Linked DNA regions of Luteolibacter sp. Y139. The protein of the gene in region 1 interacts with the protein of each later gene in a pairwise test. Links are inferred from orthologs where the notes say so. Each region holds a gene or a part of one and is shown on either strand. Other genes may lie near its edges. The genes, in order: WKV53_RS16755 and WKV53_RS00750.

Region 1 (14,189 bases):
AGCCGATCCTTGAAATCCTGAAGGCAAGGAAGAAGGCCAAGCAGGCCGCCGTTTAAGCAAGCGGTCGTGAGGCTAGCCGTCATTCGCGCCTTCAGCTCTTCTTCAAGACTCCCACGAACGTCCGCATCGTGACGTCGGGCTTGCCTGATCTCCTTGCGAAGTGATGGGTGATCGACGGGCGTTTCTTCAGTGGAATCGCCCGGACTCCGCTGCCTGCCACCTTCGCGAGTGCCGAGGGCAGGATGGCGATGCCGGATCCTGCGGCGACCATCACGGCGACCGCTTGGGCACGCGGCGACTCAAGGATCACGCGTGGACGGAAGCCCGCATCGCCACAGAGACGCCGGACCAGATTCGAGAACGAGGGTGCGGCCCTGTGATCCACAGCGACGAACGGTTCGCCGGCGAGTTCGGCGAGTGCGATACGGCTCCGTTTCGCGAGCGGGTGGTCCTCCGGCACGAAGCACTCGAGTGCCTCCTTGAACCACGGGATGACTTCGATCCCACCTTGGTCGCGTGGTTCCTCGATGCCAACGAAACCTCCATCGAGTTTGCCCTCCATGATGGCCTTCAGCTGGTCGTTCGGTGGCACGTCCTGTAGCAGGATTTGCACTCCGGGCGAGGCGGTGCGGAAGCGGCGGAGCACGGAGAGCACGTCATCACTCATCACCGCACTGACGAAGCCGATGCGCAGCCGAGCGATCTCCCCGGCGGCGGTGCGCTTGGCCGCCTCGCTGGCCCGGGAAAGCTTGCCGGGGATGGTCCGGGTGTCCTCGTAAAATCGATCTCCCGCCGCGGTGAGCGAGACCCCGCGGGTTCCGCGAATGAACAGGTCCGCCCCGATCTTTTCCTCTAGCGTCCGGATGTGCCGGGAAAGGGGGGGCTGGGCGAGATTCAGTCTCTTGGCGGCGCGGGTGAACGACAGCTCCTCCGCAACTGCCAGGAAGCACTCCAGTTCTCGAAATGAGCAATCCATACCGAAAAGGTATCATACTGCGACGAATACAGTCATTCCAATATGAAGTGAAATTGGTGGATCGTTGCTCCATGGCGATCAGCGACACCATCAAGAAGGGAGCCATCCGTGCTCCGCACCGCAGCCTCCTGCGTGCCACCGGGGCAATCCAGTCGGAGGAAGATTGGGACAAGCCGTTCATCGCGGTGGCGAATTCCTTCGTCCAGATCATCCCGGGCCATGCGCATCTGGATGTGGTAGGCCGGAAGGTGAGGGATGCGATCCGGGCGGCTGGGGGCGTGCCGTTCGAGTTCAATTGCATCGGCGTGGATGACGGGATCGCGATGGGTCACGGCGGCATGCGCTACTCGTTGGCATCGCGCGAGATCATCGCGGACAGCATCGAGATCATGCTCCGCGCGCACTGCTTCGATGGGGTGGTGTGCATTCCGAACTGCGACAAGATCGTGCCGGGTATGATGATGGGCGCGGCGCGGGTGAACATCCCGGCGGTATTCGTGTCGGGCGGACCAATGCGCTCCGGCAAGAACCCGCTCACCGGGGACTCGCTCGATCTCGCTTCGGTATTTGAGGCGGTGGGCCGCCTGTCGACGAATGCGATCACCGAGGAGCAACTTGACGCGATCGAACGCAACGCGTGTCCCACCTGTGGCTCGTGCTCCGGGATGTTCACCGCGAATTCGATGAACTGCCTTTGCGAAGCGCTAGGGATCGCATTGCCGGGCAATGCCTCCATCCTCGCGACCGATCCCGCGCGCGACGTTCTCTTCGAGCGAGCCGGCCGGACCATCGTGCGGCTGGTCCGGGATGGGGTGAGGCCGTCCGACATTCTCACGCGTGAGGCCTTCCGGAATGCCATCGCGCTCGACATGGCGATGGGTGGTTCTTCCAACACGATCCTCCACACGCTTGCGGTGGCGAAGGAAGCCGGCGTGCCGCTCAGCATGCGGGACTTCGACGAGATGGCCGGCCAAGTGCCGCATTTGTGCAAGGTGGCACCTTCGGGAAAACACTACATGGAGGATATCGATAGGGCGGGAGGGATCTTTGCGATCCTCAAGACCTTGGCCGGTTTGCCGGGGATTCTTCACGCGGATGCGTTGACCGTGAGCGGGCTGACCATCGGCGAGACACTGTCGGTAGGAGAGGTGAGGGATGCCGACGTCATCCGGCCGCTTGACCGTGCCTATTCATCCAAGGGTGGGCTGGCGGTGCTCCATGGAAACATCGCGCCCAACGGCTGCGTGGTGAAGTCCGCGGGCGTGAGCCCCTCGATGATGAAGTTCACCGGCCCGGCTGTAGTTTTCGAATCCGGCGAAGACGCCACGACAGGCATCCTCACCGGACAAGTGAAGGCCGGGGACGTGGTGGTGATCCGCCACGAAGGGCCGAAGGGTGGTCCGGGCATGCCAGAGATGCTTGCACCCACTTCAGCGATCGTCGGGCGCGGGCTATCCGAATGCGTGGCGCTCATCACCGATGGGCGTTTCTCCGGAGCCACCCGTGGTGGGGCGATTGGCCACGTCTCGCCGGAAGCAGCCGCCGGTGGCCCCATCGCCCTGGTGGAGGCCGGCGACCTCATTGAGATCGATATCCCGAATCGCAGCCTTCAGCTGCTTGTCGCGCACGAGGTGCTCGCGCTACGGCGCCTCCGCTGGCAGCCGCCTGAACCCAAGTCGCGCACTGGCTACCTCGCTCGATACGCAGCCCTCGTCGGCGGTGCAGACCAAGGTGCGGTGTTGTCCGTGTAGCTCAGCAGAACTTCTTGAAGACCGCCCGTTGCGTGGCCTCCGGGCCGGGCAGTTGGTTGCGATAGAAGGTGAAGGAATTCACCGCTGAGAGCCGGCCGTCGTTCTTGGTCGCAGAGCCGACCCATGCTCCGTCGGGAAGACTGCCGACCTTGCGCTTCACGAAGTCCACGTGCGATAGCCCAAAGTCGGCGGTGTAATGCGTGACCTCCTCACCCTGGACGATGATGAGGAAGTAGTAACCTTCACGGATCGGAATTCGAGAGTCAGTGGTCTGGGGCATATCCAGCGGAGATAAGCCCGGTGGGTGGACATGCAAGTGGGCTTTGATCGGGCCCACGAGCTGCTTTCCAAACCGCACGGCTTCTGCTCTAGGAACATCATGTACATCGCCGATCCCCAAAAGCTTCCGTCGGGTGTCTTCCTCTATACGTTGCGCCCGGTCCGGCCCGCCATGCTTGCCGAGGGGCCGACGGCTGAGGAGCAGGCATTGGCCGGAGCGCACTGGCAGTATTCGATCGATCTGCTGAAGCGCGGGGTGGTGGTCTTCGGTGGGCGGACGATGACGCGGGACAGCAGCAGCTTCGCGCCGGTGGTGATCCGGGCGGCTTCCATGGAAGCCGCGCGTGCGATCGTGGAGGGAGATCCCGCTGTTGCCGGCGGGGTGTTCCATGCCGAGATCTTTCCCTTCCAGCCGATGCTGATGGGGGAATGGCCGCAGGAATCGGCGACCGTGACATCGGGCGGTGTATCCTACGATTGAGGTCGGGATTTTGGCCGCTGCGGCGTTCTCGTCACGCAACTCAAGGCGGATCGGCGGGTTGTTTCTGGCATCATGAAATCGATTGCCGCGAGGGTCTTGGCCATGGTCGCCACGATAGGGTTCGCCTCTGCCGAAGCCTATGATCCGCTGAAGGTGCCCGCGGCGGAGATTGTTTCGAAGACCTTCGAGGTGAAGGACGCCGGGCGAGACCGCACGCTGCCGATCCGTGTCTACTTGCCGGAGGGAAAGTCGGCAGCTCCGGTGGTGATCTTTTCCCACGGTCTGGGCGGCTCGCGGGACAACAATCCCTACCTCGGGAATCACTGGGCGCGGCGCGGCTATGCCGTGGTCTTCGTCCAGCATCCCGGCAGCGACGAGAGCGTCTGGAAGGATGCCCCGGGCTTGGAAAAAATGACCGCGCTCAAGGAGGCGGCATCGATCGAAAACTATCTGGCCCGCGCCAAGGATGTGCCGGTGGTCATTGATGCGCTGGCTGCTTGGAACAAGGAGACGGGGCATGCTTTGGCCGGGCGGCTGGATCTGGAGCGTCTCGGGATGTCGGGCCACTCCTTCGGTGCGCAGACGACCCAGGCGCTGGCGGGGCAGGGAGATCGCCCGCGGTTGTCGCTGGTCGAGCCTCGCATCGATGCCGCCGTGATGATGAGCCCGTCCCCGCCCAGGGTCGGCGATCCGGCGAAGGCCTTTGCCAACGTCAAGATTCCCTGTTTGCTGATGACGGGGACGCGCGATGAGAGTCCAATCGGGAATACCACTCCGGAGGACCGGCTGAAGGTTTTCCCGGCTCTCCAACAGGCCCCGGCGTGGGAGGTGGTCTTCGATCAAGCGACCCACATGGACTTCGGCCAGCGGGGAAGAGCGGAAGATACCTCCCGCTATCACAAGGCTATCCTCGCCCTGACGACTGCCTTCTGGGATGCAGAGCTGAAGGGCGATTCTGAAGCCAAGGCGTGGCTCAATGGCGAAGGCGCGAAGTCGGTGCTGGTTGCTGCCGACCGCTGGGAAGCCAATGGGAAGGCGAAGGAGTGAATGAGGGGGCCAGTCGTCGCATCTAATGGTGGTAGAACCGGGGCGTTTTTCGCGTATGATCCCGACGTGAAAAAGACCATCGCCCTGCTTTTCGCCCTGGTTTCGGGCTTCTACGTGTTCTTCGCCTCGTGGATTCCGGATCCTCTGCCGTTCCTCGACGAGGCGACGGCCCTGGTGATTTTCGTGAAGTCGATGAGCGTGCTGGGCTTTGATTTGACGAGATTTGTTCCATTTTTGGGAAAGAAAACGAAGCCCGAGGGTAAAACCGGTGGGCCGGTTGTTGATGTTTGAGAATTCCCGATTTCCTGCGCAATAGCTGTCCCCGCGCCACCGTAGAGCACCCGCCCGCCCATGACCGACTCTGAGACTCCGCGACGTTCCGTTACCGGCCCTATTTTCCTGACCCTCTGCGGGTTGTTGGTGATCGCCGCCCTTGCGTCCGTGCCCTTTGTGGCGGGCCCGCCGCCGGAGGATGGCTTGCCGGACATGGCGAGGTTCCTGGGGCACTTCCATCCGGTTTTCCTGCACTTGCCGATCGGCATGCTGCTGCTGGTGCTGGTGCTGGAGATCGGCCACTTCATCCCGCGGAACCGCGCCGGCTACTCGACGCGGATGGCGATGTTCTTCGCTGCGGCATCCGCCGTGGTTGCCACCATCCTCGGACTCCTGCTTTACTACGGTGCGGGCACTTATCGCGATGAGATCGCCCAGCGCCACCTTTACGGCGGCATCATCTTCTCCTGCGGCATGGTCGCGGCCTTTGTCGTGAAGGTCTGGGTCGACATGGCGGCGGGCAAGGGGACCTGGCTCTACTGGATCCTGCTGCTCGGCAGCACGGGCGTGATGGGATTGGCCGCGCATGACGGGGGTTCACTAACCCACGGTCCTGAATATCTTACCACCTACGCCCCCAATTCCGTCCGCAAGATGATCGGCTTGCCGGAAAAGGCGGAGAAGAAGAGCAAGGGTAAGAAGCCCGAATTGGCTGCCGCTCCTGGCGATGGGGAGAAGCCTACGGCTCCCAAGGCTGCCGCGGTTCAAACCTCCGGAGATCCGGTGGTGTATACCGGTATCATCAACCCGATCCTGGAGCAGAAGTGCTACGGCTGCCACAGCGCCGATCAGAAGGTGAAGGGCAAGTATCGCATGGAGGAATATGACCTCCTCGTGAAGGGCGGTTCGGAAGGCGATGGCATTGTCCATGGCAAGTCCAAGGACAGCAATATCGTCGTCCGCGTCGAACTCCCGATGGACGAGGACGAGCACATGCCGCCCTCGGACAAGAAAGATCTCCAACTCGGTGCGCATGAGATCACACTCATCAAGTGGTGGATCGACAGCGGCGCCTCGAAGGATGCGAAGCTTTCCGAGCTCAAGCCAACCGACGAAATCAAGGCGGCGATCGCGAAGCTGGTGCCACCTGAAGTACTGGCGCAGCAGAAGGCTGCGGCCGAGCAGGAGGTCAAGCAGGCCGCCGAGAAGCGCGACTCCGTGAAGGCCGACGTCGAGCGTCTGCGCAAGGAATTCCCGGCCGCGCTCAACTTCGAATCACAGGCCTCCAGTGGTCTCGTCTTCACCGCGGTCAGCATGCGCAAGGACTTCGGCGACGCTGATCTGGCCAAGCTCCAGCCGGTGATGCCGGCAATGGTATCGCTCGATCTCTCGGCCAGCACAGTGACCGACAACAGCGCGAAGATCATCGCCGGTGCGGCTGAACTGAAGTCGCTGCGTCTAGCCGAGACGGCGGTGACCGATGCGGTGTTGGAATCGGTGGCGAAGCTGCCCAAGCTGGAGTCGCTCAACCTCTACGGCACCCAGGTGACGAACGAGGGGATCCTCAAGCTGGGCGAGCTGAAAAATCTCAAGAAGCTCTACCTGTGGCAGACCAAGGTCGATGCCGCTGGAGTTGAGGCGTTCAAGGCGAAGCTGCCGGGCTGCGAGGTCGTGATGGGACTGTAAGTGCCGACATCCATGAGGTGTCGGCCGGAGAGATGACATCGCTCGACAAGCGGAGATGGCTTGTCTTATCTCCCGCCAGCGATGAACGATCCTCTCCAGTTTGATCATGCAGAACTCGCCAACCCGTCCGCATGTGGCGCCTGCAAGTCGGCTCTCGGCCCGTCCTATTTTCAAGCGGCGGGTCAGATGCTTTGCGGCAATTGCGCCGAAGGATTCCGCAAGGCATTGGCGGGAAATGGATCGCGCGGCGGACGCGTCGTGAAAGCGACTTTGCTGGGATTGCTGGCCGGAGCTGTGGGCGCGGCGATCTACTATGGAGTGCTCGCCTTGACCGGCTACAACGTCGGGCTGGTGGCGATCGTGGTCGGCATGCTGGTCGGCCGCGCGGTGCGTCGTGGTTCGGGAAATCGCGGAGGGCTCGGGTATCAATTCCTCGCTGCGGGCATCACCTATTTCGCAATCGCCGCTACCTACGTGCCGACGGCGCTCAAGGAGATCGCGGAGACGTCGGGATCCGGCCAGGTCGAGGCCGTGTCCGGGACGACCGAAGGGATTACTACCGATGGAAAGGCTGCGAAAGCGCCCGCGACCCAGCCCGAGGCAGCTACTGCTGAAACGAACAAAACCGTTCCCACGGGAGAGGAGGAGATTTCTCCGGTCCTGGCCATCATTGCCTTGGTCGGACTCACGTTGGCCTTGCCGATCCTGGCGGCGTTTGGCGGTGGCGTCATTTCGTTGCTGATCGTCGGCTTTGGCGTGTGGGAGGCTTGGCGACTGAACAAGCGCATCAAGATCGACATCACCGGACCGCACGAATTGGCCTCGCAGCCTCCGTCCCTGCCTGCTGCCCATGGTTGATCCACTCGCACCGACGGCGAATCGATGCGGCGGCTGCGCGAGCGAGGTGGCGACCGGGCTTCTTGCGTGCCCGGGATGTGGCGCGCTGGTTCATGCGGTGGAGCTGAAGAGCCTGGCGGCTGAAGCGTCTTCAGCCGCGACGCCATTGGACGCGCTAACACGCTGGCGGCGTGCGTTGGAGTTGCTGCCCGCGAATACGAGGCAGCATGCCGCCGTGCGGGAGCGGATCGAAGCGCTCACCCGCGAGGTCGACCAAGGGCCTGTGGAGGTGAAGCCGTCTGAGCGATCCACGGCTCCCAGAAAGAAAGGGCTCGCTGGGGTATTGGTCGCGATCGGCGCGGTGCTTCTGAAGTTCAAGTCGCTGCTCATCCTCCTGCTGACGAAGGGCAAGCTGCTGCTGCTCGGGTTGACGAAGGGCAGCACCTTCATTTCGATGTTCGCCGCATTCGGCGTGTATTGGACGATGTTCGGATGGAAGTTCGCGGCCGGTCTCGTGCTCTCGATTTACGTCCACGAGATGGGACACGTGTGGATGCTGAGGAAATTCGGCATCCAGGCCAGTGCGCCGATGTTCATTCCAGGGCTCGGTGCTGTTGTGCGGCTCAAGCAGCAATTGCCAACGGCTCCTGAGGACGCACGCGTTGGCTTGGCCGGACCCGTATGGGGCTTTGCTGCGGCGCTGGTTTGCTGGCTGTTTTCAATCGGGTTTCATTCGCCGCTCTTCGCTGCGCTGGCGCATGTGGGGGCGTGGATCAATCTCTTCAACCTGACGCCGGTATGGCAGCTCGATGGCTCGCGAGCCTTCCGCTCGCTTACCCGGGTGCATCGATGGATCGCCGTCGCGGGAGTGGCTGCTTCGTTCGCGTTCTCGCGTGAGCCTTGGCTGCTGCTGATCCTTGCGGTCGGTGCCTTCCGGGCCTTTGAAAAGGACGTGACCGAGGAGCCTGATACCCAGGCATTGGGAGAATATCTGTTCCTAATCGTGGCGCTCTCCGCGCTGACGATGGTGTCCGCGAACGTGTGATTTCCTAGCCGAGCAAGGCGGCAAGATCCTCCTCGCCGATCACCTTCACGCCGAGCTTCTCCGCCTTGTCGCGCTTCGAGCCGCCACCTTCGCCCGCGAGCACGTAGTCGGTTTTCGCCGAGACCGATCCCGAGACCTTCGCGCCTTTGGATTCGAGGTAGCTCTTCATTTCATCCCGGTCCATCGAGAGCGTTCCGGTGATGACGAAGGTCTTGCCGGTGAGTGGCAGGGAGGAAAGGTCGGCCTCGGCTGGCTTCGGTGCGTAGTTGCCGGAAGCCGGGTGAATGGCGAGTTCCTCCATTTTCTCGATCACGTGCTTGCCCGCCTCGGATGCGAAGAACGAGGTGACGCTTTCCGCAACCACGGTCCCGGCGTCTGGGGACAGGCGATAGGGGGCAAGCTCTCTGGCACCTTCATCAATCCTGGCCTTGAGTTCGTCGTGCTGCTTCTGACGCGCCTGCTTGTCCTCGTCGTCGGCAGGAGGAAGCTCCTTGTTCTTGGGCGACACGATTTTCCGCTCTGACTCCCATCGTGAAATGTCGGCGACTTTCTGGAGGATCGGGCTCGAAGCAACAGCGACGAGATCGGGGTGAAGGCGGGCAAGTTCCTTCGATGCCGATTCTCCGACCTGGCGGATCCCCATGGCGTAGAGCCAGCGATCGAGCGGCTTTTCCTTCGCGCGCTCCAGAGCTTCGATGACCTTGGTGGCGTTCTTCTCACCGAAGCGCCGCGGTTCTTCATCGGTGCCGAGGTTGAGGTTGGCGAGTTGCTCCGCCTCCAGCGCGAAGAGATCGAGGGGCGTGCGGCAGAGGCCGCGATTGACCAACGCATCTGCGACCGTCTCGCCGACACCCTCGATATCGAGCGCCTTGCGGGATGAGAACTGCTTGATCTTCGACCGTGCCTGGGCGGGACACTCGAAGTTCGAGCAGCGCCAGGCGACGAAGCCTTCTTCCTTCGCGACCGGACCGCCGCATGAGGGGCACTTGCCGCCGATGTGATCCAGTAGCGAAAAGGGTTTTGAACCGGGTGAACGCTTCTCCGTTATCACCCTAACAACCGCGGGAATGATCTCGCCGGCCTTCTCCACGATCACCGTGTCGCCGAGGCGGATGTCCTTGCGCTGGATTTCTTCTTCATTGTGCAGGGTCGCCCGGGAAACGGTGGTGCCGGAAACGAAGACCGGCTCCAGTTCCGCGACGGGTGTTAGAACCCCGGTTCGCCCTACCTGCACGGTGATGTCCTTGAGCAGGGTTTCCTTCTGTTCCGGCAGGAACTTGTAGGCAGCGGCCCAGCGCGGCGCGCGGGACGTATAGCCGAGTTTCTCACGTTCAGCGCGGGACAGGACCTTCACCACCGCACCATCCGTGCCGTAGCCGAGGTCGTGGCGCTCGGTATCGATCCGTCGCACGGCGTCCAGCAGGTTCTCCAGCGTTTCCGCGGTTTTGATCGGGTGGTTGCGCGGGATGCCGGTGGCATCGAGCAAGGCATGGAACTCCTGTTCGGTCGCAAGCTCCGGCCCATCATAGGCACCGAGGCCGTGGGCAAGGAACGCAAGCGGGCGATTCGCCACCATCTTCGGATCGAGCTGCTTGAGCGTGCCCGCGGTGGCATTGCGGGGATTGACGAAGGTGGGAAGGCCCGCCTCGTCGCGCTCGGCATTCATTGCGGCGAAGGCTTCATTCGGCATGAAGATCTCGCCGCGCACCTCGAGAAGAGAAGGGAAAGATCCAGCCAGTGTCAGCGGCACGGCGCGGATGGTCCGGACGTTATTCGTGATGTCATCGCCGGTGGTGCCGTCGCCGCGGGTGGCGGCGTAGGCGAGCTTGCCGTCGCGATAGACGAGCGACACTGCCACGCCGTCGATCTTCGGCTCCACGGTCACGGCGACGTGCTCGCGGCCGAGGTTTTTCTGCAGACGTTTGTAAAAGTCGATCAGCTCGGCCTCAGCCACGAAGCCCTCCTGCGGTTCGTCCGTGGGCTTGAGCTCGAAGACGTCATCGATGCTGAGCATCGGCACGAGGTGGCGGACCTGCTGGAAGCTTTCGAGCGGGGCGCCGCCGACGCGACGGGTGGGCGAGTTCTCGTCATCGAACTCAGGGTGCTTGGCTTCAAGAGCCTCCAGTTCGCGGAACAGCTTGTCGTATTCAGCATCGGAGATTTCCGGCGCGGCATCGAGGTAGTAGAGCCGGTTGTGGCGCTCGAGTTCGGTGCGCAGTTCGAGGATGCGGGTTTCCGGGGCGGGCTGGTCGAAGAGGTCGTCCATGGACGGCGGCAAGCTCACTCGATCTTTCCGGCGCGGGAAAGCGGTAAGATTCGGGTCACTTTGATAGCGGCCCGGCGAGCTGGTCATCCAGCGGCTGGTCGCCGAGGGCCCACTCGTCGGAAAGCACGCGGGTGATCTCGAATTGGCGGCGGTCGCTGCCGTCGGTGTGGCGGATCTTCAGGGTCATGCGCTGGAGTCCGCCTTGGGCCCGGCGCTCGGTGCGGTTCATGGTGCTGACCAAGGCGGCGTGCTGCGGCGTGCCGCGCGCGACGTAGCCGAAGATCAGCGTTTCGTGGTCGGGCGAGGGCAGCGCGAAGCAGGCCCATGACTGCTCATCCCGATAGATGCCATTGTAGTAGTTGTCCGGGATGACCTGGACGCGGACGGTGGCTTCTTCCGGAGATCCCTTGAGGATCTGGTCCCACGAGGGATGAACGTAGCGAGCGTAGCCATCGAAGTCGACGCGCCACTGCTGGTTGGCGTCCGGCGAGAGGAAGGCGATGCGGTTGCCACCTTTCGAGAAGGTGACGAGCACGCTTTCCAAGCGGGCCGTGCGGCTGTCGATAGGGCGCAGGTATCGGACCGAGCGGACCTTGCCATCCGCGGCTTCCAGTGCGGCCATCCTGGTGACGATTTCGTCAGGGCTGAGGCTGCTGCTGCGGATCAGCGGATCGAGATCGCGGGGGGTACGAGCGGCCAGAAAGGCGGTCACGGACTTCTCCATTTCCGCCGGCTCGGGAGCCGGCAGATGGGAAGCGGTAACGGGGGTGCCGAATTGGATGGTCTTCGGTCCCTTGGGTCCGCCGCCACCACTGAACCACCACAGCACGGCCGCTGCTGCGGTGGCCCCGATGAACATGCACGTGCAGCCGAAGAAAAAGATCGCTGCCGCGGTGACGTAGCGGATGGGCAGGCGCTCGTCCGTGGTCTTGATCATGCGGCCGACCTGCCCCATCGACGGGGCCGCGCCGATGCCGGTCTCGCGAGCATTCTTCCGCTTGGCCGTCTGAAAGCCCAAGCCCTTCCTCATCTTCGACAGGGACCACGGGCGGAAGCTGCCCGCCGAGGCCTTGGTCTTCACCTTCTGATGGCCGAGTCCGTCGCGAGGGGGCTTATTGCTACTCATGAGGGAGGGGAGGGAAGGTCGGGCGGCTAGCGCGGATACACCGTGATCCGATAGGGATCATAGCGGTCATCCGGCCGGAAGAGCCAGCCTGGATTCCGGTTCACCACCTCGTAGCCGGTCAGCATGAATTCCGGGAGGAATTGGTTGCTGTTCGGGTCGTAGGCCTCCTTGCCGGTGAGGTAGCCATTCAGGCGGTACTCGAAATTCTGGTCGTAGCCGTAGCGCTGGCCGTCCGGGCCATTCTCCGGCAGGCGGTCAGGCTGGCGCTTCTTGTCCTCGCGGACGATGATCAGCTTGGCCTTGTCCCATCCCTGGCGCGGACGTTTCAGATAGCCCCAGAAGCGGGTCTTTTGCACGTAGTAGCGGCGTCCGTAGAAGAAGTCTCCGGTCGGTTCGCTGGCGATTGCCGCCTTGCGTTCCTCAATGGTGGCGGGGCCGCCCATGTTACCGCTGCCCATCGTTCCGCCGCATTGGCAAAGCACTACCGTTCCTAGAACCATCAACGCGCGCAAAGTCCAACTCATGGGCCGGGAGGCTAGGGAACCGGTGGTGGCCTCCGCAAGCGCCAATCCCGCCGCCGCAGTGCTGGAAACCGGCCCGAAAACCGCTTGCAAATCCCTTTCCGGCTCGTTACCTCCGGCGCCCCCCGGGAGAGCGATAGTCTCTACACGAATCGAAACGCATGAAGTTGGCCAACCTGCTTACCCCCGAAAGAATCATCCTAGAGATGACTGCCGGGGAGCATTGGCCCACCATCGTGGAGCTGATTGACCAGCTTGTGTCCTGCTCGGCGCTGCCGGGAGAGATGCGTGAGGAGATTCTCGCCGCGCTGAAGATCCGCGAAGAGCAGGTGAGCACTGGAGTCGGGCACGGCGTTGCCATTCCGCATGCCTTTTCCGAGAAGCTCGACAAGGTGATCACCATCTTCGGGCGTTCCAAGGCGGGCATCGATTTCGAGTCGCTGGACGGCAAGCCGGTCCACTTCGTGATCCTGTTCCTGGTGCCGAAGAAGGACTACCACCTGCACCTGCAGACGCTGGCGGCGATCGCCAAGATGTTCACGAACGCCGAGATCCGACGACGACTTGGCGAGGCTGGCTGCCACCAGGAGATCCTCGATATCTTCGCTGGCAAGCCGCCGAAGGCCGCCGGGATGGCTTGATCGGAGCCGCCGGGTGAGCCAAGCGCCTGCCTTTTGCAGAGGCAGGGAGTCCGCCCGATCTGTCTTTTTGTGGTTATCAGGACCAATGTCCTCTTTCTAAAACACTCTGCACTTGGCGTCCCCGGCGTCTTGGCGGTGAATCCATCCCTCTTTCCCATGACCCTGATCCAGGACCTCGAATCCCGCTTGTCCGCCGCCTTCCAGCAAGTGCTCGGTGAAACCGTTGACGCGCCCGTGGTGGCCGCGGCCGACCTGCGTTTCGGCGACTACCAGAGCAATGCCGCGATGGCGCAGGCCAAGCAGCGCAAGACGAACCCGCGCGCGCTGGCCGAGCAGGTGATTGCGGCCTTGGATCTGGGTGACGTTGGCACCGCTGACATCGCCGGTCCCGGATTCATCAATTTCAAGATCAGCCCCGCGACCTTCGCCGCACGTGCCCAGGCCCAGCTTGCGGACGCCCGGCTCGGCGTGCCGGACATTGGTGCCGGCAAGACGGTAGTCGTTGATTTCTCGGCGCCGAACGTGGCGAAGCCGATGCATGTGGGGCACATCCGGTCGACCATCATCGGTGACTCGCTGGCGCGGATCTCGCGTTTCCTCGGCTTCACGGTCATCACCGATAACCACATCGGGGACTGGGGCACGCAGTTCGGCATGATCCTTCATGGCTGGAAGACGCTGCTCAATGAGGAGGCGCTTGCCACTGATCCGATTGCGGAGTTGCTGCGTGTTTATCGGGATGTCAATGCGACCAAGGAGCAGCCCGGCGTGCTGGATACTTGCAAGGCCGAGCTGGTGAAGCTTCAGGCCGGTGACCCCGAGAACCTCGCGATCTGGCAGCGCTGCATCGATGTCTCGAAGGCTGGCCTACAGAAGATCTACGACCGGCTCGATATCCATTTCGACCACTGGCTCGGTGAGAGCTACTTCAATGACCGCCTGCCAAGCCTAGTCGACGAATTCCTCGAGAAGGGACTCGCTCGCGTGAGCGATGGCGCCGTGTGCGTTTTCTCCGATGAAACGAAGGCTCCGGAGGCCGATCCTTTCAAAGTGCATCGCGAGGAAGGCTGGACCGACAATCCTTCCATCATCCGGAAGGCCGATGGTGGCTTCCTCTATGCCACCACCGACCTCGCCACGCTTGAATATCGCGTGGAGCAATGGAAGGCGGACGAGATCTGGTATGTGGTCGGCGTTCCGCAGCAGCTTCACTTCCGGCAGATCTTCGATGCTGCGCATCGCTGGGGGAAGCAGGGCGAG
Region 2 (14,535 bases), on another replicon or contig:
TCGTGGGCGGCCATGCAGGCCTTCAGCTCGAATCGCTTCGAACAGGCCGCCCGCTTCTACGATCTGGTCGCGGATCAGGATGACCCACGCACCACGCCGAAGGAAATCTGGCGGAATTTTGGCAAGGCCCTGCTCGCCGCCCACAAGGCGGAGGCTGCGCTGCCAGCGATCAACAACGCCCTCGAGGTCGAAGAGAATCCCAGCTGGAAGACCGATGGCCTCTTGGACAAGGCCAAGGCCCTGTTCGCGCTGAACAAGCTCGATGATGCACTGCAGGTCGTCGAAGAATGCCAGCTGCTCCGTCCCGAAGGTCGCGTCAATGCGGGCATCCGCATCACCAAGGGCGATATCCTGATGAAGAAGAACGACCCGGCCGCGGCGGTGAATGAATACGTCGCCGTGGCGGTATTCCTCAGCGATGATGATCGCCAGTTGAAGCCCGAGGTGCTTTGGAAACTCGAAGAAGCTCTCAAGAAGAAGGGCGATGCTGCGGACGCGGAGAAATACCGCCTGGAGCGCGAGAAGAAATACCCCGGCTGGAACCCTCCGGGGAAGTAAGGTTCGCGAAACGAGAAATCGACCTCTCCATGATCTCCGGAAGCCCGCCAATGCCTTGGCGGGCTTTTCGTTGTCATACATCCGGCCGGGCGAAAAGCACCGGCATCAGGCTCAAGAAATTCCGTGCACGAGGCTCTTTCGAACCGTTTCAAGCTTGTCAGTTAGAACAGATGCTCCAAGTTACGAGACGAACCCATACCCGGATCTTTCTCCGATGCAGAGTTTTCTAACCGAACACGGCATAGCCACCTCCCTCACTCTCGGTGCCGTCGGACTGGCGGGCGCATTTCTCCTGATCCGGATGGTCAATTCCTGCTCGGCAGGAAATGACCGCATGGCCGAGATTGCCGGAGCCGTGCAGGAAGGGGCCAAAGCCTATCTTCATCGTCAGGTGCTCACCATTTCGGTGATCGCGGTGCTGCTTGTCATCGCCATCGGCTATCTTCGGGACACCTATACAGCTCTCGGCTTCGTGCTGGGCGCCGTGTGTTCCCTCGCCGCAGGCTACATCGGCATGATGATCGCTGTCCGCGCCAACGTCCGCACCGCGCAGGCTGCCTCGGAAAGCCCTCACGCTGCCCTGCGAGTTGCCTTCAATGGCGGCGCGGTCACCGGGCTCCTCGTAGTCGGACTCGGCCTGCTTTCGGTGGGCCTCTTCTACAAGATCGTACTCGAATACAGCGGCGAGGTGAAGATCGCCATCAACTCGCTGATCGGCCTCGCCCTCGGCAGCTCGTTGATCAGCGTTTTCGCCCGGCTCGGCGGCGGGATCTATACGAAAGCTGCCGACGTCGGCGCGGACCTCGTTGGCAAGATCGAGCAGAACCTTCAGGAAGACGACCCGCGCAATCCCGCCACCATCGCGGACAACGTAGGCGACAATGTCGGCGACTGTGCCGGCATGGCCGCGGACGTTTTCGAAACCTATGCAGTGAGCCTCATCGGAGCCGTGCTGGTCGCTTTCCTTACTACCCATGGCGCGTCGGAGGCAGCCCTGATTTATCCCTTCGTCATTTGCGGCGTATCGATCATCGGCGCGCTGTTAGGCATCGCCTTCGTCAATGTCGTGCGCATCTCCCCCACCAAGGCCTTGGTCGGCGGAGTGGTCATCAGCGGCATCGTTTCCGCCGCGCTCTTGAAGCCAGTCACGGATTCCATGTTCCCGCAGGCCATCGCGTTCTCGGGCACGGGCAAGCTGGTCGAAGCATCCGCTCTCTTCACCTGCGTGCTGGTCGGCATCGTCCTGACCTTCGCCACGGTGATGATCACGAATTACTACACTTCCACCGCACACCGACCGGTGAGGCGTATCGCCGAAGCCTGCAATACCGGCCACGCGACGAACATCATCGCCGGTATCAGCACCGGCCACCACGCCACCGTCTTGCCCGTGCTCTGCATCGCCGCCTCCATCTGGATGTGCTACACGCAGGCCGGCCTCTACGGCATCGCCATCGCAGTCGTCAGCATGCTTAGCCTCTCCGGCATCATCATCTCGCTCGATGCCTTCGGCCCCATCACCGACAACGCCGGCGGCATCGCCGTGATGAGCGGTCTCGATCCCTCCGTCCGCAAGATCACCGACGAACTCGATGCCGTGGGCAACACCATGAAGGCCGTCACCAAGGGCTACGCCATCGCTTCCGCTGGTCTCGCCGCCATGGTGCTCTTCGGCTCCTACGTCGAGGAGCTCAAGGCCCACCTCGGCCATGACTTCGTGTTCGACCTGATGGACCCGCGGGTGATGATCGGCCTCTTCATCGGCGGCCTGCTCCCCTTCTCCTTCACCGCCTACGCCATGGACGCCGTCGGAAGTGCCGCCGGTGCCGTAGTGAGGGAAGTCCGCCGCCAGATCGAGGCCTTCCCCGGCATCCTTACTGGCAAGGACACTCCCGACTACCGGCAGTGCGTGGACATCGTGACCAAGGCTGCGCTTCGCCAGATGATCCTCCCCGCTCTGCTGCCGCTGATCTTCGTGGTGGCTGTCGCCATCATCCCTGAGCATGGCCCCTACTTCCTCGGCGGGCTCTTAGTCGGCACCATCGTGACCGGCCTCTTCATCGGCATCGCCATGACTTCCTCCGGCGGTGCCTGGGACAATGCCAAGAAATACGTCGAGGACGGGAACCACGGCGGCAAGGGCTCGCCCGCCCACGCCGCCAGCGTGACCGGCGACACCGTGGGCGACCCCTACAAGGACACCGCCGGACCCGCCGTGAATCCCATGATCAAGGTGGTGAACATCCTCGCCATCCTGCTGATTCCTATTCTTTTCCGATAACTTTTCCGCTGACACGGGAAATCGGGTGATGGGGCACCGGACGTGCTCTTGTCACCTAGCAGACACATTTCCCATCCGGTCTGCCTGCCGCGCCCACCCTACGCATGCCTAGCCGCCCCGTTGCCGATTCCGTCAGCCGCGCTCGCTCCATTCATGACAAGCGACCGTTCCAGCGCGCGATCTTCTTCACGCTGCTCCATTATCTTTGCATCATCGCCTTCATCACCTGCGCGGTGATCCTGTTTCTTCACCCCGAGCCGATGACGATGGCGAAGCCGCTGATCGCCTCGGCCATCGCCGTCGCCGTAAGCTGGCTGATCTCCTACCTCCGTCGGCGCTCCGCCCGTTGCCCGCTGTGCAAGGGCTCTTCGCTTCTCGACAGCGGCGCCGCAAAACACGCCAAGGCCTATCGCCTGCGTCCGTTCAACTACGGCACCACCGCCGTGCTCGGCATCCTTTTTCTCAATCGCTTCCGCTGCATGTACTGCGGCACGCCCTATGACCTCCAGAAGCGCTCCGCCGTCGAGCGCAGGCGGGAGCAGTCGAATCACTAGGCGGGTGGTATGCGGGATGGGCGGAGTTCCTCCCCCCACGAACCTCGGAGCCTCTTTGCGGCTTTGACGCTTTCTTGACGCCTCTGGCCGGGACTTTGACTCCCCGGATTCCGGATCCGTGGGACCATGGCTTCGTATGAACGACGCGATTTACCTGAGCGTGGCCGGGGCCTTCTTCGTCCTCGCCTTCCTCTACGCCAATTTCTGCGAACGCCTCTGATCCCATGGAAACCATCATCGTCGGGCTCATCGCCCTCGGCCTCCTTGCCTACCTGTTCACGGCCATGATCCGGCCGGAGAAATTTTAACCACCCGGTCCCATGCACGCAAAAGACTGGCTCCAACTCGCCCTCTTCATTGGCATCCTCACCGCCATCACCAAGCCGCTCGGCATCTACCTGACCAAGGTGCTCGATCCTGACGGCAAGACCTGGCTCGACCCCGTGCTCCGGCCGCTCGAGAAGCTCACCTATCGCCTCATGGGCGTGAAGTCCGGCGAGCAGCACGACTGGAAAGGCTACACGCTCGCCATGCTACTCTTCAGCTTGGTGGGCGTAGCCTTCACCTACGCGATCCTGCGGCTCCAACATCTGTTGCCGCTGAATCCTCAGGGCCTGCCCGCCCTCTCCCCGGCACTCGCCTTCAACACCGCCGTCAGCTTCACGACTAATACCAACTGGCAGAGCTACGGCGGCGAGACGACCATGTCCTATCTGTCACAGATGGTCGGCCTGACCTTCCACAACTTCGTCTCGGCCGCCACCGGCATCGGCATCGCCGCGGCACTCGTGCGCGGCATCGCCCGCCACACCACCACCTCGTTGGGGAACTTCTGGGTCGATCTGGTGCGCTCCACCTACTACCTGCTGCTGCCGATCTGCGTGGCCTTCGCGGTCTTCCTCGTCTCGCAAGGCATGATCCAGAATTTCAATGCCTACGATACCGCGCACCTCGTCGAGCCACAAACCGTGCAGGTCGAATCCACCAACGCCGCCGGTGAAAAGACCACGGAATCCACCACGCTCGACACCCAGACCATCGCCCAAGGCCCGATGGCCTCACAGGTCGCGATCAAGATGCTCGGCACCAATGGTGGCGGCTTCGCCAATGCCAACGCAGCCCATCCGTTCGAAAACCCCACCCCGCTCTCGAACTTCATCCAGATGCTCTCGATCTTCGCGATCGGCAGCGGCCTCACCTGGTATCTCGGCAAGTCTACCGGCAACCAGGGACACGGCTGGTCGGTGTGGGCCGCCATGATGATCCTCTTCGTCGCTGGCACACTCGTTTGCTGGTGGGCGGAGTCCGCGGGCAATCCCATCCATCACGCGCTCGGCGTCGCCGCAGCCGATGGCAACTTCGAAGGCAAGGAAGTCCGCTTCGGCATCTTCAATTCCTCTCTCTTCGCCGTCGTCACCACCTCCGCCTCCTGCGGTGCGGTGAATGCGATGCATGACTCCTTCACCGCCATTGGCGGCCTGATCCCGCTGTTCATGATGGAGCTCGGCGAGGTCGTCATCGGCGGTGTCGGCGCGGGCCTTTACGGCATGCTCGTCTTCGTGGTGCTCGCCGTGTTCATCGCCGGCCTCATGGTCGGCCGTACCCCGGAATACCTCGGCAAGAAGATCAATGCCTTCGAGGTGAAGATGGCGATGCTCTCCCTGCTCGTCCTCACCCTCACCATCCTCGGCTTCACCGCCTGGGCCTCCGTGGCAAACTGGGGCCTCGCCGGTCTCAACAACGCCGGCCCCCACGGCTTCAGCGAAATCCTCTACGCCTTCAGCTCCGCCACCGCCAACAACGGCAGCGCCTTCGGCGGCCTCACCGCGAACCCGGCGAACGGCGACCCTCACTACAACGTGACACTCGGCATCGCGATGCTGGTCGGCCGCTTCCTGATGATCGTCCCCATCCTCGCGCTCGCAGGCTCACTGGCGAAGAAGAAGTTCTCCCCGCCCAGCCCCGGCACCTTCCCGGTCTCCGGTGGCACCTTCACCGTGCTCCTCATCGGCACCGTGCTGCTCATCGGCGCGCTGAACTTCCTGCCAGCCCTCGCTCTCGGCCCCATCGTCGAGCACTTCCTCACCCTGTCCGGCAACCTTTTCTAACACATCCATGTCCAACAAAGCTCCATCCCTCTTCGACAAGGCGATCATCAAGCCCGCCATCGGAGAGTCCTTCAAGAAGCTCGACCCGCGCGTCATGGTGAAGAATCCCGTGATGTTCGTCACCGAGGTCGGCGCCGTGCTGACCACCGTCGCCATCTTCACCGCGAAGACCGACCACGGCTTCATCATCCAGCTCGCCGTCTGGCTGTGGTTCACCGTCCTCTTCGCGAACTTCGCAGAAGCGGTCGCCGAAGGCCGCGGCAAGGCCCAGGCCGACAGCCTGCGCAAGGCCCGCAAGGACACCATCGCCCGCCGCCTCACCAAGGACGGCAAGGAAGAGTCAGTAGCCGCACCCGCCCTTGAAAAAGGCGATCTCGTCGTCTGCGAAACCGGCGATGTGATTCCTGCCGACGGCGAGGTCGTCGAAGGCATCGCCAGCGTCGATGAAGCCGCCATCACCGGCGAGTCCGCACCCGTCATCCGCGAAAGCGGCGGTGACCGCAGCGCCGTCACCGGCGGCACCCGCGTCATCAGCGACCGCATCGTGATCAAGATCACCTCGGAGAAGGGCAATACCTTCCTCGACCGCATGATCTCGATGGTGGAAGGCGCCAAACGCCAGAAAACCCCGAACGAAATCGCGCTGACCATCCTGCTCTCCGCGATGACGCTGATCTTCCTGCTCGTCTGCATTACGCTGAAGCCCTTCGGCATCTACGCCGGCATGGAGTTCACCATTCCCGTGCTGGTCGCCCTGCTCGTCTGTCTGATCCCCACCACCATTGGCGGCCTGCTCAGTGCCATCGGCATCAGCGGCATCGACCGCATGATCCGCCGCAATGTCATCGCCACCAGCGGCCGCGCTGTCGAGGCGGCCGGCGACATCGACGTGCTGCTATTGGACAAGACCGGCACCATCACCATCGGCAACCGCATGGCCTCCGCCTTCCTCCCCGCACCGGGAGTCAGCGAACAAGACCTCGCCGATGCCGCGCAGCTTTCCTCGCTCGCTGATGAAACCCCGGAAGGCCGCAGCATCGTCGTCCTCGCCAAGGAGAAGTTCAACATCCGCGGCCGTGAACTCCAACAACCACACGCCCACTTCGTTCCCTTCACCGCGCAGACCCGCATGAGCGGCGTCGACCTCGACGGCCACAGCATCCGCAAGGGAGCCGCCGAGTCCGTGCAGCGCTGGATTGAGGAGCAAGGCGGTCGCTATCCGGAAGAAGTGTCCTCCGCCGTCGAGGCCGCGGCCCGCGCCGGGCGCACACCACTGGTCGTTGCCGAGGGCAAGAACGTGCTCGGCGTGGTGGAGCTCAAGGACGTCGTCAAAGGCGGCATCAAGGAACGCTTCGCCCAGCTCCGCAAGATGGGCATCCGCACCGTCATGATCACCGGCGACAATCCCATGACCGCCGCCGCCATCGCCGCCGAAGCAGGCGTCGACGACTTCATGGCTCAGGCCACTCCCGAAGATAAGCTCAAGCGCATCCGTGCCGAACAAGCCGCTGGTCATCTCGTCGCCATGACCGGCGACGGCACCAATGACGCCCCCGCACTTGCCCAGGCCGACGTCGGCGTCGCCATGAACACCGGCACCCAGGCCGCCCGCGAAGCCGGCAACATGGTCGACCTCGATAGCAACCCGACCAAGCTCATCGAGATCGTCGAAATCGGAAAGCAGCTCCTGATGACCCGCGGCTCTCTAACAACATTCTCCATCGCCAACGACGTCGCAAAGTACTTCGCCATCATCCCCGCCATGCTGATGGTTACCTTCCCCGCCATCTCGCCGCTCAATGTCATGAAACTGGCCTCACCCCAGAGCGCCATCCTCAGCGCCGTGATCTTCAATGCGCTGATCATCATCGCCCTCATCCCGCTCGCCCTGAAAGGCGTCGCCTACAAGCCGCTCGGCGCGATGGCCGTGCTGCGCCGCAACCTGCTCGTCTACGGCCTCGGTGGCTTGCTGCTGCCCTTCGCCGGCATCAAGGCCGTCGATCTCGTCGTCTCCACCCTTCACCTCGTCTGATCCATGAACTCGTTCGTTTCCCAACTCCGCGGCGCCGTCGTTTCCACGGTCGTGCTCGCCGCCGTCACCTGCGGCGCCTACCCGCTCATCGTCACCGGCATCTCCCGCGCTGCCTTCAAGGACAAGGCGGACGGCAGCCTGATCCGGGATAAATCCGGCCAAGTCATCGGTTCCTCCCTGCTCGGCCAAAATTTCACCGGCGACAAATACTTCCACCCTCGCCCCTCCGCCGCCGGAGCGAACGGCTACGATGCCACCAGCTCCAGCGGCACCAACCTCGGCCCCACCTCGCAGAAGCTCGCCGACCAGATCAAGGAGCGCGTGGCCGCCTATCGCACCACCAACGGCCTCCCCGCCGACCAAGCCGTACCCGCCGACGCCGTCACCGCCTCCGGCAGCGGCCTCGATCCCCACATCAGCCCCGCCAATGCCGACCTCCAGGCCACGCGTGTCGCCAAGGCCCGCAATCTTCCCGTGGAAAAGGTCCGCGAGCTCATTCAGGCGCACACGGATAGCCCCGATCTCGGCATCCTCGGAGATCCCGGCGTTCACGTGCTGAAACTCAATCTCGCCCTCGACGAACTTTCCCGGTGAACTGTTGACGGCTCCCATGACCGACGACCGCCCCGATCCCGACCAGCTGCTCGCGCAAGTCCAGCGCGAGGAGGGCCGGCGTCGTCCCGGGCGGCTGTTCATCTTCCTCGGCATGTGCCCCGGCGTGGGAAAAACCTACGCCATGCTGCTGGCTGCCCGCCAACGACAAGCGGAGGGCCTGCGCGTCCTGACCGGCATTGTCGAAACCCACGGTCGCGAGGAAACGGCAGCATTGTTAGACGGCCTCGAGATCCTGCGCCGCAAGCAGACCGAGCACAATGGCCACCTGCTCGAGGAGTTCGACCTCGATACCGCGCTTGCCCGCCGCCCCGATCTCCTGCTGGTCGATGAACTCGCCCACACGAATGCCACCGGCAGTCGTCACGCAAAGCGTTACCAGGATGTCCTCGAGCTGCTAGCCGCCGGTATCGACGTCTGCACCACCCTCAATGTCCAACACATCGAGAGCCAGGTTGATGTCGTCCGCCAGGTGACCGGCGTCTCCGTTCAAGAAACGGTGCCGGATTCCTTGCTCGATCGCGCTCACGAGATCCAGCTCATCGACCTCAGCGTCGAGAAGCTCCTCCATCGTCTGTCCGATGGCAAAGTCTACCTCGGCGACCGCGCTGATGCCGCCGCCGAAGGCTTCTTCCGCGAAGGCAATCTCACCGCTCTCCGTGAACTTGCCCTCCGCTTCACCGCCGAAAAGGTGGACCGCGATCTCGAGGACTTCCGCCGCGCACGCCGTGATGCCACCCCGTGGAAAACGAACGCACGCCTGCTCGTCGGCGTCGCGCCCACGCCCTACTCGGAAAGCCTCGTCCGCTGGACCCGCCGCGCCGCCGCCAGGATCGGTTGCCCATGGATCGGCGTCTGGGTGGAGGGTTCGCGACGCCTTCGCCCGGACGAGGAGGAACTCCTTTCGCGCGGCCTCGCCTTGGTCCGAAGACTCGGCGGCGAAGTGGTCCACGTCACCGGAGACGACGTGGCGAAGGCCCTGTTAGACGTGTCCCGCGATCGCAACGTCAGCCAGATCGTCGTTGGGAAATCGGACCGCGGACGCTTCCGCCGGGCTACGCTCACCGACCGCGTCATCGCCGGCAGCGACGATATCGATGTCTGCGTCGTCCGCCCGCTCCCCGGAAAGAAGCCGAAGCCGCCCAGCGACCCTGCTTCGGCTTCGCGGTGGCGCGACTATGGCAGCGCTCTCCTCCTGACGGCTGCCGTCACCGGTCTTTCGCTGCTATTGCTTCCTTTCAGCGGCTACATGGTCCCCGCCTTCATCTACCTGATGGCGATCGTGCTGGCATCGATGAAGTGGGACCGCGGCCCGATGCTGGTGATGGCCGGCGTGTCAGCCATGGCGTGGGACTACCTCTTCATTCCGCCACGCTTCACCTTTCACGTCGAGCAGCCCGAGGACATGGCCATGCTCGCCATGTTTTTCGTGGTGGCCCTCGCCATGGGCCAGCTCACCGCACGCCTGAAGATGCGCGAGCGCGCCGAGCGCGAGCGACAAGCCCACACCGACGCCCTGCTCCGCGTCACCCAGCAGGCCGCGCTGCATCCTGAGGCAGGAAAAGGCCTGGAAGCAGCGCTGCGCATCATCGAGTCCATCCTCGGCGGCCAGGTCGCCATCATGCTGCGTCAGGACGACCATTCGCTCTCGCCCAAGGCACATGCAGCCAGCGCCTTCGCACCGGAAGAAGCCGAGTTTGCCGTCGCCGCCTGGGCCTTTGCCAATCATCAGGCGGCAGGCCGTTTCACCGACACCCTTCCTTCTGCCTCGGCAACCTGGTTTCCTCTGCAAACCGCGACCTCGACCATGGGCGTCTTCGGCCTCATGCGGGACGCCGGTCAATTCACCTTCACCGAGCGCCAGGCCACGGAAGCCTTCGTCCTTCAGCTCGCGCTGGTGTTAGAGAAGGAACACTTCATCCAAGCCGTGCAACACGCCGAGCGATTGGAAGAAGGAGAAAAGCTCCGCCGCGCCCTGCTCGATAGCGTCTCGCACGAACTGAAGACGCCCATCGCAGTCATCCGTGCTGCCATCGATGCACGGGACACCGCCAACGATCCCTACCTCGTCGAAATCGACACGGCATCACGGCGCCTCCAGCGCATCGTCGAGGGCCTGTTGCACATGACCCGCCTCGAGTCATCGGTCATCGAGCCGCGGCTGGAGTGGTGCGATGTCCACGACATCGTTTCCGCCGCCTTGGAAGCGACCGGCGATATTCTCCGCGGACGTGAGTTTTCCAAGCAAATCACTCCTGACCTCCCCTTGGTGAAGACGGATCACGCCTTGTTGGAACAGGTGCTCGCGAATGTCCTTCACAATGCCGCCGCCCATACCTCTCCAAAGACGCCCGTCGAACTGACCGTCGTCCGCCACGGGAAGGGCATCGAGTTCATCGTGCGCGATCACGGCAAGGGAATCGCGAAAGGCGAGGAGCGCCGGATCTTCGGAAAATTCTACCGCGCCCCCGGTGCGCCCGCAGGAGGAACCGGCCTCGGTCTCTCCATCGCAAAAGGCTTTCTCCGCGCGCTCGGTGGTGAAATCGTCGCCCGCAACCATCCCGGCGGAGGCGCGGAGTTCACCATCCGCCTGACCGCCGAGACCATGGAAGCCACCGCTGTCGCCGAATCATGATCGCCCTCGTCATCGACGATGAAATCCAGATCCGCCGCCTGCTCCGGCTCGCGTTGGAGTCGCGCGACTACGGCGTCCATGAGGCGGAGAATGGCCAGCTCGGCCTGCAAGCCTGCGCCGTCCATCGGCCGGATGTCGTGCTGTTAGACTTGGGCCTGCCGGACCTCGATGGCGTGACCGTCCTCAAGCGCCTGCGCGAGTGGAGCGATGTCCCCGTCCTGATCCTGTCGGTGAAAGACAGCGAACCCGAGAAGATCGCTGCCCTCGAAGCAGGTGCCGACGACTACGTCACCAAGCCCTTCGCCACTGGCGAGCTGCTCGCCCGCCTCGCCGCGATCCAGCGTCGTCGCCATCGCAACGATGCACCCGAGATCGTCTTCGGCCCGCTGCTCGTCCGACTGGACCGGCATGAGGCGATTCTAAAAGGCGAAGAACTGAAACTCACCCCCACCGAGTTCGCCTTCCTCCGTGCACTGGTCAGACACCCCGGCAAGATCGTCACCCAACGCCAACTCCTGCGCGAGGTCTGGGGACCACAGGCGGAAGAGCAGACCCACTACCTCCGCGTTTACGCCAACCTCCTGCGTAAGAAACTCGGCGAACTGCTGCTGATCCGCAACGAACCGGGCATCGGCTATCGCATCGTGGAGCCGCTTTAGTCTGAAATCTCCAGCCGGAGACCAGAGCGCCCCATCGTTGTCAGATGGAACCCTGGATCATTCACGTCCGCATGAACCACATGCCGTCGCTCACGATCGGTGATGCGCAGCACGGTCCCGGCGGAATCGATGAAGGATGGCTGGAAGCACGCCGTCCCACGGCACCCGCGTGAGCTAACATCCACCTCCAGTTCCCGGCACTCGTGGAGAATCCGGCAGGCACCATGGACGATCGAAGTATCGCAATCCGGATTCACCGGACGCTCCCATTCATCGAGCCACGCTCCCGCACCCAGTCGGCGGCTCTCCATGCAATCGAGCGATGCCCCCTTGAAATGATCGATCAATGTCCTCACCACCGGTGAATCCCACACATGGCCATCCAGACGGATCGAAAGATGAATCGGCCTGCCGGGCTCGGCCATCGCCAGCAGCGGCCGACGGTCGCTGGCATCGGCAATCAAATAGGTCGCAAGCGGCCGACGGGTATCGGTCTCCAGACCGCTCAAGCGATCATGCAGCACATGCCACGCTTCCTCCCGATACGCGACGCTGAGTCCGAACGGTGTCGTCTTCGCCAGACTCAGTCCCTGCTGCCGCAATACGAGGGTCGTCTGGCCAAGACAGCAGAGGTGATTGAGCAGTTCCGGAAGCGAACCCCGCAACTGATAGGCACAGGAGCAGGGAGCACATGGACTTTTCCTCCACGAACAGAACATGCTGGGAACCTAGATCACGCCCCCGGCCTCGTGCTCGCGCTGGCTTGCGGAACTTGCGCCCCGCATTGCGAATTCTCCACCGATCCCGCTCCCTGCAAACAAGATGCCCCGGCCTTCGCAGACCAGGGCATTGCTCATGACCAGAGTGTTGGCGGAAGACGATCAGTCCTTCTTTTCAAAGTCCCCGCACCAGTCATCGCCGGCAGTCACGGGAAACATCGATTCGAACTTCACTTCCTCATCGACCTCGAAGGCGACGGTCTGCGGAGCATGGCGACGGCATTCACCGGCATCTTCTTCAAGATTGTTCCAGAAAGCACACGCAGCGCAGGCACGGTTGGCGGTTTTCGTTTTCATCGTAGTAAATGGTGGTTGAAAAGGTTGTCTCTAACATGAGCGCCGCATCGGCCAATGCGCAAGCGAAGAACGCACTGAGATACAGTCTCAATCCACACGCATTCAATGAATTGCGAGGCATTCTCAATTACCACCGCCGAACCCATGGCAATTCACCGCCAATTTCATCAAGAAGCAGATTCCAAGCGCTGCGCAAACCATCCGCGAATCAGCACCGACTGATAAAACGCCACCGGCATCTCGAAACCAGCCGAAGCGATCAGCGATGCAACGTGCTCCGGAGACGTCACAGCAACGTTTGTCCCGTAGGCACCACGCACCGCTTCGATCTGCTCGGGCAAGAAGCCAGCATACTCGAACAGGCTCGCCCACACCTTGAAAAGCTCCGCGTAGTCCGGAGATGTTAGATCGGCCGAGAGGTCGCTGCTTACCAGATAGCCACCAGGGACCAGACGTTCCGCGATGCCCCGGAAGAAATCGCGGCGGCGATCCTCATCCAGCACGAACTGGGAAACAAGGAAGGACGTTGCCGCATGAAATGGCTCCCCTATCGGCAAGGACTCGAGGAATCCCTCATGGAACTCACAGCGCCCGGCGACTCCCGCATCGTTCGCCTTCTTCCGGCAGAGATCGAGCATCGGTCCCGATGGTTCCACGGCGGTGAATCGCCAGCCTGGAAACTTCGACGCCAGCGCCAGCAGCTCCGCCCCCGTACCCGCTCCCACGCACAAGACGCGCGCATCGGAAGGGAGCCGGGCGAGGATCCCGTGCGTTAGCAAATGCAACGCCTCGCGCATGGGTTCCAGCTTGGCGAAACGAGCATCGTAAGCGGCGGCCTGCTCCGGGCCGAATCCGGTGAGTGAAGGTGAAGACGAGGACATGGGATCGTAGGTGGGCGTTCGCGTAGCTTGTCGCGACACCCCTGACTCCATCAAACGCAACCCAAGTGCAATATCATTATCGCAAATTTTATGCACTTCCTCCCGCCTGCCGCAGCAAGCGCTAGGCTTCACTCCGTCACCGGCCAGCCGTTCTTCCACGCGAGCGGCAACATCCGCAAGTCGGAGCGGCCGTTGCGATCCTTGTCGTAATAGTGATGCACCAGCCACTCCTTCCCCTTCTCACGGAAGATCGAAGCATGACCCGGACCGATGAAGCGCCCCTGCGTCGCGAGAAAAGCTGAACCGCCTCCGTCCTTCATATCGGTCCCATCCTTGTCGAGATACGGCCCCGTGATCTTCTTGCTGCGACCCACGCGGATCTCATAGGTACTATCCACGCCACGGCAGCATTTGCCCCAATTCACGAAGAGATAGTACCAGCCATCGTGCTTGTGAATGAATGGAGCCTCGATCTCCATATTCATCGCGAGCTTCAACGGCGCATCGTCATTCTTCCGCAGGCCCGTCTCAGGATTGAGCTCGATGAGGAAGATCCCCTCCCAAAATGACCCGTAGCTCATCCACAGCTTCCCATCGTCGAGAATCACCGCGGGATCGATCGCATTGAAACGATCCGCCCGTCGCGAGCGCATGACCACGCCCTCATCCTTCCACCCGTAGTCCTTCGACTTCGGATCCAGCGTCTTGCCAGTCACAAGGCCAATCGCCGAATGATTCGAGCCGAAGCTGGAGACCGAGTAGTAAACGAACCACCTGTCCTTGAGCCGGATGATGTCCGGCGCCCACAGATGCCCCTTGTTCTCCGGCACCTCCGTCTTGTGCCATGCCGGATACTCGCGGAAAAGCGGCGCCTCCCGCTTCCAGCGCCCGTCGTTTTCGCGATGGAGCAGGCTGATTCCCATACCGGTGCAAAGGCACCACGCCTCCGCACCCTCCGTCACCACCGTCGAAGGATCATGGATCCGCGGATACGGATCATCCGGCCGGAACTGCGCGGCAAGCGGCAGTGCAGCGGCAAGAAAGAGAAGGAAAACCCGCGGAAGCATGAGGAAGGAACGCATCAGGCAGAGGGATGTTTCGGATACTGTCACGATGGACTTCAACTGCCTTGCCGCACG

The links.
Region 2: the proteins of WKV53_RS16755 (region 1) and WKV53_RS00750 interact in binary tests that used the Escherichia coli proteins (3 or more experiments, as listed by UniProt). The link is inferred for Luteolibacter sp. Y139 from one-to-one orthologs.

The regions. Positions count from the first base shown.
Region 1 is NZ_JBBUKT010000006.1:290,236-304,424, forward strand. What follows is about bases 11,325-14,189. They hold WKV53_RS16755 (PTS sugar transporter subunit IIA), read left to right. Parts: upstream 11,325-12,449; coding sequence 12,450-12,929; downstream 12,930-14,189. Other genes in these bases: WKV53_RS16745 (hypothetical protein), read right to left, coding at 11,325-11,767; WKV53_RS16750 (hypothetical protein), read right to left, coding at 11,794-12,291; argS (arginine--tRNA ligase), read left to right, coding at 13,086-14,189. Also shown: WKV53_RS16690 (hypothetical protein), read left to right, coding at 1-56; WKV53_RS16695 (LysR substrate-binding domain-containing protein), read right to left, coding at 92-976; ilvD (dihydroxy-acid dehydratase), read left to right, coding at 1,048-2,727; WKV53_RS16705 (beta/alpha barrel domain-containing protein), read right to left, coding at 2,729-3,007; WKV53_RS16710 (YciI family protein), read left to right, coding at 3,107-3,487; WKV53_RS16715 (alpha/beta hydrolase family protein), read left to right, coding at 3,560-4,534; WKV53_RS16720 (hypothetical protein), read left to right, coding at 4,601-4,825; WKV53_RS16725 (c-type cytochrome domain-containing protein), read left to right, coding at 4,886-6,493; WKV53_RS16730 (hypothetical protein), read left to right, coding at 6,575-7,351; WKV53_RS16735 (site-2 protease family protein), read left to right, coding at 7,344-8,375; NAD-dependent DNA ligase LigA, read right to left, coding at 8,380-10,641; more of WKV53_RS16745, read right to left, coding at 10,697-11,324. UniProt on the Escherichia coli protein: Seems to have a role in regulating nitrogen assimilation.
Region 2 is NZ_JBBUKT010000001.1:167,428-181,962, forward strand. What follows is about bases 7,770-10,980. They hold WKV53_RS00750 (DUF4118 domain-containing protein), read left to right. Parts: upstream 7,770-8,143; coding sequence 8,144-10,780; downstream 10,781-10,980. Other genes in these bases: kdpC (K(+)-transporting ATPase subunit C), read left to right, coding at 7,770-8,127; WKV53_RS00755 (response regulator), read left to right, coding at 10,777-10,980. In the rest of the region: WKV53_RS00720 (tetratricopeptide repeat protein), read left to right, coding at 1-558; WKV53_RS00725 (sodium-translocating pyrophosphatase), read left to right, coding at 773-2,839; WKV53_RS00730 (hypothetical protein), read left to right, coding at 2,944-3,393; kdpF (K(+)-transporting ATPase subunit F), read left to right, coding at 3,618-3,701; potassium-transporting ATPase subunit KdpA, read left to right, coding at 3,714-5,501; potassium-transporting ATPase subunit KdpB, read left to right, coding at 5,509-7,533; more of kdpC, read left to right, coding at 7,537-7,769; more of WKV53_RS00755, read left to right, coding at 10,981-11,439; WKV53_RS00760 (hypothetical protein), read right to left, coding at 11,436-12,104; WKV53_RS00765 (hypothetical protein), read right to left, coding at 12,321-12,515; WKV53_RS00770 (class I SAM-dependent methyltransferase), read right to left, coding at 12,683-13,396; WKV53_RS00775 (arabinan endo-1,5-alpha-L-arabinosidase), read right to left, coding at 13,525-14,478. UniProt on the Escherichia coli protein: Member of the two-component regulatory system KdpD/KdpE involved in the regulation of the kdp operon. KdpD may function as a membrane-associated protein kinase that phosphorylates KdpE in response to environmental signals.